DNA from 4 places in the Pseudarthrobacter sp. ATCC 49987 genome. Region 4 is predicted to be linked to each of the others. Evidence: riboswitches for the same ligand, from Rfam matches in the RefSeq annotation. Region 4 holds a riboswitch; each other region holds the start of a gene.
The links. Region 4 has a riboswitch for S-adenosylmethionine ahead of GXK59_RS15540 (cobalamin-independent methionine synthase II family protein). Riboswitches for the same ligand answer to the same signal wherever they lie in the genome.
Positions count from the first base shown of each region.

Region 1: another riboswitch for S-adenosylmethionine. It lies ahead of GXK59_RS18925 (DUF1737 domain-containing protein); the one in region 4 lies ahead of GXK59_RS15540 (cobalamin-independent methionine synthase II family protein).
Region 2: another riboswitch for S-adenosylmethionine. It lies ahead of GXK59_RS00245 (ABC transporter substrate-binding protein); the one in region 4 lies ahead of GXK59_RS15540 (cobalamin-independent methionine synthase II family protein).
Region 3: another riboswitch for S-adenosylmethionine. It lies ahead of GXK59_RS19260 (ABC transporter substrate-binding protein); the one in region 4 lies ahead of GXK59_RS15540 (cobalamin-independent methionine synthase II family protein).

Region 1 covers NZ_JAABNS010000001.1:4,085,845-4,089,101, forward strand. Annotated here, with positions in the region: gene GXK59_RS18915 (O-succinylhomoserine sulfhydrylase) at 1-647, opposite strand, end outside; gene GXK59_RS18920 (rhodanese-like domain-containing protein) at 648-1,079, opposite strand; gene GXK59_RS18925 (DUF1737 domain-containing protein) at 1,076-1,384, opposite strand; SAM riboswitch class IV at 1,400-1,514, opposite strand; gene GXK59_RS18930 (ATP-grasp domain-containing protein) at 1,818-2,762, shown strand; gene GXK59_RS18935 (aminodeoxychorismate lyase) at 2,793-3,257, opposite strand, start outside.
Region 2 covers NZ_JAABNS010000001.1:53,314-56,570, forward strand. Annotated here, with positions in the region: gene GXK59_RS00240 (ABC transporter permease) at 1-399, opposite strand, end outside; gene GXK59_RS00245 (ABC transporter substrate-binding protein) at 406-2,067, opposite strand; SAM riboswitch class I at 2,165-2,254, opposite strand; gene GXK59_RS00250 (N-acetylglucosamine-6-phosphate deacetylase) at 2,464-3,257, opposite strand, start outside.
Region 3 covers NZ_JAABNS010000001.1:4,163,092-4,166,348, forward strand. Annotated here, with positions in the region: gene GXK59_RS19255 (ABC transporter permease) at 1-179, opposite strand, end outside; gene GXK59_RS19260 (ABC transporter substrate-binding protein) at 186-1,847, opposite strand; SAM riboswitch class I at 1,945-2,034, opposite strand; gene GXK59_RS19265 (N-acetylglucosamine-6-phosphate deacetylase) at 2,244-3,257, opposite strand, start outside.
Region 4 covers NZ_JAABNS010000001.1:3,361,895-3,365,151, forward strand. Annotated here, with positions in the region: gene GXK59_RS15535 (adenylosuccinate synthase) at 1-866, opposite strand, end outside; SAM riboswitch class I at 1,151-1,271, shown strand; gene GXK59_RS15540 (cobalamin-independent methionine synthase II family protein) at 1,284-2,504, shown strand; gene GXK59_RS15545 (uracil-DNA glycosylase) at 2,660-3,257, shown strand, end outside.

The DNA.
Region 1 (3,257 bases), 720 kb from region 4:
CCGTCGATGTGCTTGGTCCCCGAATACACGATCACATCCGCGCCAAGCTCACCGCAGCGCTGCAGCAGGGGAGTGGCAAAGACGTTGTCGACGACGACGGTCGCGCCGGCGGCATGCGCCAGTTCGCTCACGGCGGCGATGTCCACGATTTCCTGCATCGGGTTCGACGGCGATTCGAAGAAGACCGCCGTCGTCGGCTCCGAGAGCGCAGACCGCCACTGCTCCAGGTCCGGGCCGTCCACGAAAACCGTCTCGACACCCCAGCGGGGGAGGATCTCGTTGAGGATCACGAAGCACGAGCCGAACAGCGACCGGGCCGCGACGATGCGGTCGCCGGCGGCCAGCAGGGCGCCGAGCGCGGTGAAGACCGCGGACATGCCCGAAGCGGTGGCAAAACAGGCCTCGGTGCCTTCGAGCAGCCGGAGCCGCTCCTGGAAGGTGGCCACCGAGGGGTTGCCGTAGCGGGAGTAGACGAAGCGTTCGTCCTCGCCGGTGAAGGCGCGCTCCGCGGCGGCCGCGGATTCGTAGACGAAGCCGGAGTTCAGGAAGATCGGCTCGGTGGTTTCCTGGAAGCCGGTGCGGTCGAGGCCGCCGCGGACAGCCTGGGTGTCGGCGCTCCAGCCGGCGGCATCAGGGTTGAAGGTCACTTAGTGCTTTCCAAGGTTGGTGGGCAGGCCGCGGTTCTTCCAGCCGTTCACGGTGCGTTCGCCGTGGCGGTCCGGTGCGCCTTCGAAGCCCTCGAGGACGTTGTAGGAGGTGAAGCCGGCCTCCGTTGCTGCGAGTGCCGCGGCGACGGACCGGGCGCCCGAACGGCACAGGAAGACCAGCTCGGTTCCTCGGCCTTCCGGGGCCTGCTGTTTCAGCTGCCGCGTTAGCTGTTCGATGAACTGCGAATTGGGGATCCCGCCGGCCAGATTCCACTGGATGAAGAGCGGATCGTTCCGTCGTTCGCCCGCGGCCGCGGTGTCTGGGATGCCGATGTGGGCCCATTCGGCCTCGGTGCGGACGTCCACCAGGAGGGCGCCGTCCTCGAGCTTGGCCCAGGCCTCCTGCGGGCTGAGGTCTCCGGCGTAGCTCACGCGTGGCCCTCGCCGTCGAACTCGAGATCATCCACGGCGTTGGCGACGGCGGCATCGGCGCTGGCGATAGCTGCCGGCAGCACCACGGCCTGGGCCACGATGACGCTGCTGCCGTTGAACGTGGCGGCGGGGCTGCCGTGCAGCACATAGCCCTCGGCGAGGGCGGCCGAGACGCGCTCGCAGAATGCCCGGTCGTCGGGGCCGGTGAACAGGCGGTACGCCAGTTTCTCCTCGGCGGTACCGGGGACTGCGGGGGCTGGGGCTGGTGCTGTAGTGGGGACAGCGGGGGCGGACGCGTCAGGCACGACGGATCTCCTTCTCTTTCACGCTTGCAGCTCGAATGGTCGATATGCCGAGTATTCACCTGAGGCACCCCGCCGCGAAAGGGAGGGTTGCCGACCGGCCAGTCAGGGCTTGGCACCGGTTCTCATTACTCACCCAAAAACGTAGCACCTGTGACGTTGGCCCGCATCGCCGCCGTCGTCATGTTAAGTAACGGCGGACCGGGTACCGGCCGCCAGACCTGAGTACCCCGTGCCCGGGCGGCCCACTCCGGCCTCCGCAATTACGAGTACCCGCTACTCGGGCTTTCCGACAGACCCCTCGCCTTTACTAAAGGGGCACGTCCAAGAGTGCCCAGAAGGTCTCATGAAGCACGAAACTCGCCGGGGGGCAATTCCACATGGTGTCGATCCACGTACCGCGCCCGTCCATCATTGGTCGCCCCCTGGGACGGCCATGAAGCCCCGGGTTCTGCTCACCGGCGCCGGCGGTTCCGCGGGCCGGGCCCTGGCAGCCCAGCTCAAATCCCGGGGCATCCCCGTCCTGGGCACTGATATCCGTGAGCTTCCGCCCAAGGCCGGCATCACCGTGGTGCCGGTGCCGCCGGCAAGCGACCCGGAGATGGTCTCGGCGCTCCGCCGCCTCGTCACCCGGGAGGGAATCAACGTGGTCATCCCAACCGTGAGCTCGGAACTTCCGCTTCTTGCGGCGTACCGGGCCGCATTCGGCGCCGACGTACGCGTCATCATCGGCGATCCCGGGCCGGTGTCCGTCGCCCATGACAAGCTCTTCACCGCCTGGCAGCTGCAGTCCTCAGGCATACCCGTTCCCCGCTTCGGCGTTCCCAGTGACTTCGCCGACGCGGAAGCCGCTATGGCGGCGCTGGGAGGCCCCGTCGTCGTCCGGCCCCGACTCTCCTGCGGGGCGCACGCCGCCGTGGTCATCGACGGAAGCGGGGATGTGGACTGGCGCCGGCTGCCGGACGGCCAGATGGTCCAGGAGTTCATTCCCGGTCCGGGGTACGGACCCATGGTCTTCGGTACTCCGGCGCACAACGGAAGCGCGCCGTTCGTCGTCGTCGTGGAAAAGATCGAACTGGACCGCGGCGCCGTTGGCAAGGCAGTCGTGACGCGGCGTGTGGAAGTGGACGAAGACATGGACGTGGGCAACGTGGCCATGGCGGCCGTGCGCTCGCTCGGACTGGCAGGGCCGGTCGACGTCGATGTGCGCCGCCGCGCGGACGGGACCCCGGTGGTCCTCGACGTGAACGCCCGTTTCGGCGCGAACAGCTGGCGTGCCCCGGAACTGCTCGACGCGGTGCTGGCGTCCTTCGCGCTGCCGTCGTTCAACCCGGCATCCTTCAGGGGTGCCGCCCGCGCGTACGCCGGTGCCCTGGTCTGACCCCGCGTTGCCTGTCTGTTGCGGCGGGGCTTATTCGATGGTGGCGTAGAGCGCGTTGAGCTCCGCGGTGAGTTGCTTGCGCAGCTCCGGCGTGCCGATTTCCTTGCCGTCGATGTGGTTGACGGGCGCCAGCAGGCGGATGCTGGAGATCAGCCACACGGCGTCGGCGTCGTACAGGTCGCGGGGCTCCAGCGGGCCGTAGCCCAGCTCCCAGCCGGCCGCCTTCGCCGCCGTGAACAGGGCCCCCTGCGAGGTGCCCGGCAGGATCCCGCTGTCGAGCTGGGGCGTGATGAGCCGCCGGACGGTGCGGACCCCGCCGGCCCCGTCGTCGGCGGTCTCCAGGTGCGCGAGCAGGACGGTCGACGTCGGACCCTCCAGGACCCGGCCGTCCGCCGAGGTGAAGATGACGTCGTCCGCGCCCTGGGCGTGCGCGTAGCGGAGCGCGGCCATGTTGACGGCGTAGGAGAGTGTCTTGGCGCCCATGAGCAGCCACGG
Region 2 (3,257 bases), 3.3 Mb from region 4:
GAAGCGCTGCAGCGCCGTCGAGCGGCTCAACCAGGCCGCGGCCACGAGGGCCACAGCCAGGACGACGGCCAACACGAAGGCACTGGAGGCCAGCGCCAGGGTGGATCCGGCCACCGCGCCGATGCGGGTCGCCACCGACTGTCCGGAGGCCAGGGAGTACCCGACGTCTCCACCGAGCAACTGCCCAAGCTGGTTGAAATACTGCACCAGCAGGGGCTGGTCGTAGCCGTATTGGGCCTTCATGGCATCAATCGTTGCCTGGTCAGCCGCGGCGTCCGCCGAGAGGAAGATCGTGACCGGATCGCTGGGCAGCAGCTGTATTGCCAGGAAGACGAGCGTGTACGCCAGCCAGATGACAAGCAGTGCCTGTCCGAGGCGCCGCGCAAAGTAAAGACCCATGACGACCTACTTGCCGGTCTTCCAGGCACCCTGGAAAATCGGTGCGGTGCCGGAGGTGAATTCGACGTGTGACTTGGCGTTGGCGCCGTAGACCTGGACTTCGTCCCAGAGAACGAGGGCCAACGCCTGGTCGACAACCAGCGTGCGCTGTTCTTCGGCGACGAACTGCTTGTGCGCTGCTGCGCTGGTGGCGGCGCGTTCCGTGGCGAAGAGCGCATTGAGCTGCGGGTCCGCGTTCAATGTCTGCGTGTTGGTGACCGGGCCGAAGACCGGCCCCAGGCCGCCGTAGGCGAACTGCCGCGTTCCGAAGAATTCCACGTTGGGGTCCTTCATGGAAGTCGCCAGGAAGGCGTTGTCCGCCGCGCGGTTGACCAGCTTCACGCCGATCTTGCGCCACTGCTGCTCGATCAGTTCGAAAGCGGGCTTGATGACCACGGAGTTGTTGGATGACGTGACGGTGACTTCGAGCTTCTGGCCGTCCTTGGCGCGGATGCCGTCGGAGCCAACTGCCCAGCCGGCCTCATCCAGCAGGTTCTTGGACTTCTCCGGGTTGTAGGCCAGGTCGGCGGAGAGATCAACGAAGTCTGGTGCTTCACGGTTCAGGATGGAGCCGGCGAGTTCGTAGCTGTCGGAGAGCACCGTGTCCTTGAGCGTCGGCCGGTCGATGCCGAGCTGCAGTGCCTGGCGGACCTTCGCGTCCGCCAGCTTGCCGCTGCCGACCCGCGCCGCCGCCATGTTTGCGGTCAGGTCAATGCCCTTGGCCGGCAGGACCTGGTTGCCGCTCCCGGCGAGGGCAGTTTCGTCGGCCGGCTGCAGGCCGCGGACCAAGTCAACCTGGCCGGTCTGCACGGCCCCCGCGCGGTGGGCCACTTCCGGCAGGTACTTCACGACGACCTTGTCCAGATAGGCGGCCCCCTGGTTGGCGGCACCCTCCGGAGCCCAGGCGTAGTCGGAACGCTTGGCCAGGACGATTTCCTCATCGGCCTTCTCTGATTCGAAGGTGAAGGGACCCGATCCGGAGATTTTCGCGATGGCCGACTGGGCGGCGTTGTCCAGGGTGAGGGTCTTCGGCGACACGAGTCCGGCGGTGACGGAGGACGTGGCGCGCAGGAAGTTGGCGTCGGGGGAGGACAGGGTTACTTCCACCTGGTCCTCGCCGGTGACCTGCGAGGACTCGTAGGTGGAGAAGTCAACGTTCGGCTGGATCTTGGCGCTCTCGATACCCTTGCCCAGGGCCTCGAAGTTTGCCTGGACTGCCTTGGCGTCAAGCGGCGTTCCATCGCTGAAAGTCACTCCGGGGCGGATTGTGAAGGTGAACTTGGTCTGATCCTCACTCGCGGTGAACTTGCTGGCGATCCAGGGGACAAGCTCGCCCTTCTTTGCATCGAAATAGGTCAGCCGGTCCAGCACGCTGTTCAGGACGTTCGCCTTTTCGTAGAAGCGCGCCGCCTGGGTCTGGAAGTTGTTAATCGGGGTGACCTCGGCGAAGACGAACGTTCCGCCCTGCACCGGCTTTCCGTCCGCGCCGGCCTGGGATGCCGACGTGCCGCCAGCACCGCCGCAGGCACTCAAGGCCAGGGCTGCCGCGCCCATCAGTGCCAGTAAACGCAGCGGGTGGCGCCTGCTCTTCGAACTCGTGGCGGGCGTGAGTGATTCAGGGGTATCCATCGCGGATCCTCTCGGTCGTGACCGGGGGACGCCAAAACCGTACGAGTTTGTCCGACACAGCACGGGGCCGGGCCGGTGGAACCTGGGATCTTGGCAATCTCCATCGGTCCTGGCATTAGCACCTTGCCCTTGCGGGTGGTTGCTACGGCGTCATCGAGCCAGGTCTCTCAGCCGATCTGGATGGTCTTTATTCGTCACGAAGGACATTTTTCGGTTCCGCGACCGTTGCGGGTGGCGGCAACATCCACTTTGTTGCAGAATCTTCGATTTCCCAACAATGACGACATGTTCTGCAACAAACGATCACACAGAGCCACATCCCGCCTCATGGCGCCATGATTGCGGCCGAAGGTCAGCGACGTTCGGCAGCCGTGCACGACGGCGTCGAGCCCCGGCTCAGGAGGCGGGGCGTGCCAGGGGTTGACCGCCGCGAAGGACCGCGGCGAGCCCGAAGTCTGCGTCGACCGCCACAATGTCGGCCCGCATGCCGGCCTTCAGGCTCCCGATCTCGGCCTCAAGGCCCAGGATCTTGGCCGGGACCAGGGTCGCCGATTTCACGGCGTCGGCAGGGCTGACCCCGGCCCCGATCGTGCGGCGGACAACTTCCAGCAGGGTGGCCGTGCCGCCGGCGAGGGCGCCGTTGCTCTTCAGTGCCGCCACGCCGTCGCGCACCACCACGGCGGCAGGACCGAGCGCGTAGTCGCCGTCGGGCAGGCCGGTCGCCGCCATGGAATCGGTGACCAGGACGACGTTGCCGGCGCCGACCAGCTCGAAGACCATCCGGACCGTCGCGGGGTCCAGATGGACGCCGTCGCCGATGAGTTCCACAGCGACGGTGCCCTGGGCCGCGAGGCGCAGGCATGCCGCCACAGGGCCGGGACTTCGGTGGTGGAGCGGCGGCATCCCGTTGAACAGGTGTGTCACCGTCGGCCGCCGGCCCGTTCCGGGCCCGGAAGCACCGGAGTTAGTAGCGTTCAGGGCTCCGGCGCGGGCGCGCAGGGACGCGGCCGCGCTGGTCAGGGAATCCACGGTGGTTTGGGCGTCGGCGTCGGTGTGGCCCAGCGACGGCGTGACGCCATTCGCGGCGAGCATGCTGACCAGACCGTCGGCGCCCGGCAGCTCGGGGGCATACGTCATGGTCTTGAGGGTGCCGCCAGCCGCATCCAGCAGCCGGCGGAGCAAATCGGGGT
Region 3 (3,257 bases), 800 kb from region 4:
TCGTAGCCGTATTGGGCCTTCATGGCATCAATCGTTGCCTGGTCAGCCGCGGCGTCCGCCGAGAGGAAGATCGTGACCGGATCGCTGGGCAGCAGCTGTATTGCCAGGAAGACGAGCGTGTACGCCAGCCAGATGACAAGCAGTGCCTGTCCGAGGCGCCGCGCAAAGTAAAGACCCATGACGACCTACTTGCCGGTCTTCCAGGCACCCTGGAAAATCGGTGCGGTGCCGGAGGTGAATTCGACGTGTGACTTGGCGTTGGCGCCGTAGACCTGGACTTCGTCCCAGAGAACGAGGGCCAACGCCTGGTCGACAACCAGCGTGCGCTGTTCTTCGGCGACGAACTGCTTGTGCGCTGCTGCGCTGGTGGCGGCGCGTTCCGTGGCGAAGAGCGCATTGAGCTGCGGGTCCGCGTTCAATGTCTGCGTGTTGGTGACCGGGCCGAAGACCGGCCCCAGGCCGCCGTAGGCGAACTGCCGCGTTCCGAAGAATTCCACGTTGGGGTCCTTCATGGAAGTCGCCAGGAAGGCGTTGTCCGCCGCGCGGTTGACCAGCTTCACGCCGATCTTGCGCCACTGCTGCTCGATCAGTTCGAAAGCGGGCTTGATGACCACGGAGTTGTTGGATGACGTGACGGTGACTTCGAGCTTCTGGCCGTCCTTGGCGCGGATGCCGTCGGAGCCAACTGCCCAGCCGGCCTCATCCAGCAGGTTCTTGGACTTCTCCGGGTTGTAGGCCAGGTCGGCGGAGAGATCAACGAAGTCTGGTGCTTCACGGTTCAGGATGGAGCCGGCGAGTTCGTAGCTGTCGGAGAGCACCGTGTCCTTGAGCGTCGGCCGGTCGATGCCGAGCTGCAGTGCCTGGCGGACCTTCGCGTCCGCCAGCTTGCCGCTGCCGACCCGCGCCGCCGCCATGTTTGCGGTCAGGTCAATGCCCTTGGCCGGCAGGACCTGGTTGCCGCTCCCGGCGAGGGCAGTTTCGTCGGCCGGCTGCAGGCCGCGGACCAAGTCAACCTGGCCGGTCTGCACGGCCCCCGCGCGGTGGGCCACTTCCGGCAGGTACTTCACGACGACCTTGTCCAGATAGGCGGCCCCCTGGTTGGCGGCACCCTCCGGAGCCCAGGCGTAGTCGGAACGCTTGGCCAGGACGATTTCCTCATCGGCCTTCTCTGATTCGAAGGTGAAGGGACCCGATCCGGAGATTTTCGCGATGGCCGACTGGGCGGCGTTGTCCAGGGTGAGGGTCTTCGGCGACACGAGTCCGGCGGTGACGGAGGACGTGGCGCGCAGGAAGTTGGCGTCGGGGGAGGACAGGGTTACTTCCACCTGGTCCTCGCCGGTGACCTGCGAGGACTCGTAGGTGGAGAAGTCAACGTTCGGCTGGATCTTGGCGCTCTCGATACCCTTGCCCAGGGCCTCGAAGTTTGCCTGGACTGCCTTGGCGTCAAGCGGCGTTCCATCGCTGAAAGTCACTCCGGGGCGGATTGTGAAGGTGAACTTGGTCTGATCCTCACTCGCGGTGAACTTGCTGGCGATCCAGGGGACAAGCTCGCCCTTCTTTGCATCGAAATAGGTCAGCCGGTCCAGCACGCTGTTCAGGACGTTCGCCTTTTCGTAGAAGCGCGCCGCCTGGGTCTGGAAGTTGTTAATCGGGGTGACCTCGGCGAAGACGAACGTTCCGCCCTGCACCGGCTTTCCGTCCGCGCCGGCCTGGGATGCCGACGTGCCGCCAGCACCGCCGCAGGCACTCAAGGCCAGGGCTGCCGCGCCCATCAGTGCCAGTAAACGCAGCGGGTGGCGCCTGCTCTTCGAACTCGTGGCGGGCGTGAGTGATTCAGGGGTATCCATCGCGGATCCTCTCGGTCGTGACCGGGGGACGCCAAAACCGTACGAGTTTGTCCGACACAGCACGGGGCCGGGCCGGTGGAACCTGGGATCTTGGCAATCTCCATCGGTCCTGGCATTAGCACCTTGCCCTTGCGGGTGGTTGCTACGGCGTCATCGAGCCAGGTCTCTCAGCCGATCTGGATGGTCTTTATTCGTCACGAAGGACATTTTTCGGTTCCGCGACCGTTGCGGGTGGCGGCAACATCCACTTTGTTGCAGAATCTTCGATTTCCCAACAATGACGACATGTTCTGCAACAAACGATCACACAGAGCCACATCCCGCCTCATGGCGCCATGATTGCGGCCGAAGGTCAGCGACGTTCGGCAGCCGTGCACGACGGCGTCGAGCCCCGGCTCAGGAGGCGGGGCGTGCCAGGGGTTGACCGCCGCGAAGGACCGCGGCGAGCCCGAAGTCTGCGTCGACCGCCACAATGTCGGCCCGCATGCCGGCCTTCAGGCTCCCGATCTCGGCCTCAAGGCCCAGGATCTTGGCCGGGACCAGGGTCGCCGATTTCACGGCGTCGGCAGGGCTGACCCCGGCCCCGATCGTGCGGCGGACAACTTCCAGCAGGGTGGCCGTGCCGCCGGCGAGGGCGCCGTTGCTCTTCAGTGCCGCCACGCCGTCGCGCACCACCACGGCGGCAGGACCGAGCGCGTAGTCGCCGTCGGGCAGGCCGGTCGCCGCCATGGAATCGGTGACCAGGACGACGTTGCCGGCGCCGACCAGCTCGAAGACCATCCGGACCGTCGCGGGGTCCAGATGGACGCCGTCGCCGATGAGTTCCACAGCGACGGTGCCCTGGGCCGCGAGGCGCAGGCATGCCGCCACAGGGCCGGGACTTCGGTGGTGGAGCGGCGGCATCCCGTTGAACAGGTGTGTCACCGTCGGCCGCCGGCCCGTTCCGGGCCCGGAAGCACCGGAGTTAGTAGCGTTCAGGGCTCCGGCGCGGGCGCGCAGGGACGCGGCCGCGCTGGTCAGGGAATCCACGGTGGTTTGGGCGTCGGCGTCGGTGTGGCCCAGCGACGGCGTGACGCCATTCGCGGCGAGCATGCTGACCAGACCGTCGGCGCCCGGCAGCTCGGGGGCATACGTCATGGTCTTGAGGGTGCCGCCAGCCGCATCCAGCAGCCGGCGGAGCAAATCGGGGTCCGGGGCCCGCAGCCATTGCGGGTCCTGTGCCCCGCAGCGGGCCTGGGCGAGGAACGGGCCTTCGGAGTGGATGCCCGCGATGAGGCCCTCGTCCGCGAGTTGCCTCAGCACCCCGACTCCCCTCACGAGCTCCTGCCCTGACGCCGTGACGAGGCTGGCCAGCAGTGTGGTTGTTCCGTTGCGGTGCAGGAAGCTGACGGCGTCGCGGCACGCGTGGCT
Region 4 (3,257 bases):
AGGTACATGCCCATCTCATCGAACAGTTCCGTGGGGAACGGCCCGGCGCCCACACGGGTGGTGTAGGCCTTGATGATGCCGATGGAGCGCGAGATGCGGGTGGGGCCGATGCCCGAGCCCACGGAGGCGCCGCCGGCCGTCGGGTTCGAGGAGGTCACGAACGGGTAGGTGCCGTGGTCGACGTCCAGGAACGTGGCCTGGCCGCCCTCCATAAGGACCACCTTGCCCTCGTCCAGCGCCTTGTTCAGCACGAAGGTGCTGTCGATGACCAGCGGGCGCAGGCGTTCGGCGAAGGACAGGAAGTAGTCCACGATCTCGTCCACCTCGATGTCGCGGCGGTTGTAGACCTTGACCAGGAGTTCGTTCTTCTGCCGCAGCGAGCCTTCGACCTTCTGGCGCAGGATCGAGGCGTCAAAGACGTCCTGGACACGGATGCCCAGGCGGGCCACCTTGTCCATGTACGCCGGGCCGATGCCGCGGCCGGTGGTACCGATCGCGCGGCTGCCAAGGAAACGCTCGGTGACCTTGTCCAGGACCTGGTGGTAGGGCGCCACGAGGTGGGCGTTGGCGGAGATCCGCAGCTTGGAGGTGTCCGCGCCGCGGGCTTCCAGGCCGTCGATCTCCTGGAACAGGGCCTCCAGGTTCACCACGCAGCCGTTGCCGATGATCGGGACCGCGTTCGGGCTCAGGATGCCGGCCGGAAGGAGTTTGAGCTCATACTTCTCACCGCCCACGACGACGGTGTGGCCGGCGTTGTTGCCGCCGTTCGGCTTCACGACGTAGTCGACGCGGTGGCCGAGCAGGTCAGTGGCCTTACCTTTGCCTTCGTCGCCCCATTGGGCTCCGACGATCACGATTGCTGGCATGGGATCCTCCCCCATTCGTTCGGGCCGAAGTCCGTGTGATTCACCAGGGTGGTCACCGGAGCTCAGCGCCGTTCATGAGAATGCCCCGAATCTACCGCTGTGCTCTTACCATCAACGCCAGAGTCCGGGGCTCTTACCACCCAAGTTTAGCCGATCCCGGTGGCGGCAGTTCATTTGACCATCCAATGGACTTCCCGCCGGTTGCGCGCGTCACCCGGTGTCCAGCCAGCGGGAATGCGCCGGAAAGACTTGCGCAGGCCTGCCGGGTGGAATTAGGTAAGAGTTGACCATCCCGAGCGGCCGAGGGACCTGGACCGTTGACGCCGCAGCAACCCTGCCCGGACACAGCCCGCTGATCTGCGGCCGCCGTGACGGCAAGGGTGCTACCGCCAGGACCGATGGAAAGGAAGCACCCCCATGCAGCAGAACGCGCAGCAGAACACCGACCATATCCGCGCCACCCACGCCGGCTCGTTGCCCCGCACCCCGGAGCTCATCGCCGCGAACGAGGCCAAGGAGGCAGACGGCATCACCCCCGAGTTCCTGGACCTGCTGGAAACCTCCGTGGTGGACATCGTGCAGCGCCAGAAGGACCTCGGCATCGATATCCCCAACGACGGCGAATACGGGCACACCATGTCCAGCTCGGTGGACTACGGCGCGTGGTGGAACTATTCCTTCAGCCGGCTTGGCGGCCTTGAACCGACCGATGTGGACCGCTGGGCTGACGCCGCGGTGCACCGCTCCAGCCCGGGCCACATCGTGCTGACCTCCTTCCCGGACCGGCGCGACCGGCAGAAGTTCAACGACGCCTACAACGATCCGTCCTCCGGGATCCTGGCGCACCGCAAGAGCGTCACGCAGCCGAAGATCGCCGGCCCGCTGCGCTACACCGGGCAGGCCCTGGTGAACTCGGACATCGCCAACCTCAAGACCGGCATGGCCGCCGCCGGGCTGTCCGAGGGCTTCGTCGCTTCCCTGTCCCCGGGCTCCTGCGCCCGCGTCGCGAACGAGTACTACAAGACCGATGAGGAGCTCCTCTACGCCTGCGCCGACGCGATGCGGGAGGAGTACAAGGCCATCATCGACGCCGGCCTCACGGTCCAGCTCGATGACCCGTCGCTGGCCGAAAGCTGGGACCAGATCAATCCGGAACCGAGCCTGGCCGACTACCTCAAGTTCATCCAGCTCAGGGTAGAGGCCACCAACTGGGCCCTGCGCGATCTCCCCCAGGAACAGATCCGGTTGCACGTCTGCTGGGGTTCCTGGCACGGCCCGCACACCACGGACATCCCCTTCGCGGACATCATCGGCTCCGTCCTGCAGGTCAACGCCGGGGGCTACTCTTTCGAGGCCGCCAACGTCCGCCACGAGCATGAATGGCGTGTCTGGAAGGACACCAGGCTTCCCGACGGAAAAGTCATCATCCCCGGTGTTGTCTCCCACGCCACCAACGTCGTCGAGCACCCGGACCTGGTGGCTGACCGGATCGTGCGCTTCGCCCAATTGGTGGGCCGGGAAAATGTGATTGCCTCCACAGACTGCGGTCTCGGCGGCCGCGTGCACCCGCAAATCGCCTTTGCCAAGCTGGAATCCCTGGGCGAAGGCGCCCGCCGCGCCACTGCCCGGCTCTGGTAGAGGACCTTCGGCCGGCCCGTCATTTCGCAGGGCTTGATAGACTAATAAGGATCGACCAGGAATCGGTCCACACCACATTTTCAAACCGCACCGTATTCGGCGTGCCCCCGGACGGTCTGGCAGCTTCACCAATCCCGCAGGAGACTCAGCAACATATGACAGCCTTGGCCACTGAAAATTCCCGCGAACAGCTTTTGAGCCGCCGCTACGAACCTAGCGTCGCGGCTGTCAACGAACTGTGCGACACGCTGCAGGCAACCAAAGCTGGCACGAATGTTCCCTATGTGGACCCGATGCACGACATCGATGAGTGCCGCATCATCAGCCTCTTCTCCAACATCGGAACAGAGGATGAGTCGGGCTTCATCACCGCCGGCGACGAGGAAGCCGCCACCCGCCTGCTCGGCGTCCAGTGGAAGCTGGGCCTGCGCCCCGAGTACGTGATGCCGTGGAACGTCCACCCCTGGTACGTCCCGGACGAGCCCAACGGCAAGTTCACCCCGGACCAGATTTCCGCAGGCCTGAAGCCGCTGCTGAAGTTCCTCGCCGTCGTGCCCCGTGCCTCGGTGATCGTCGCGCACGGCACCGAAGCCAACCGCCTCGCGAACCTTCTCCTCAAGACCGAGGTGCCCATGATCTGGCGCCGCGGCCTCAAGACCTATAAGGTCCGCTCGCTCAGCGGCCGCGCCTTCGCCGGCACACCGGCCCGGCAGGAGCAGTACCTCGAGGAAATGGGCACCGTCTACGCCGACG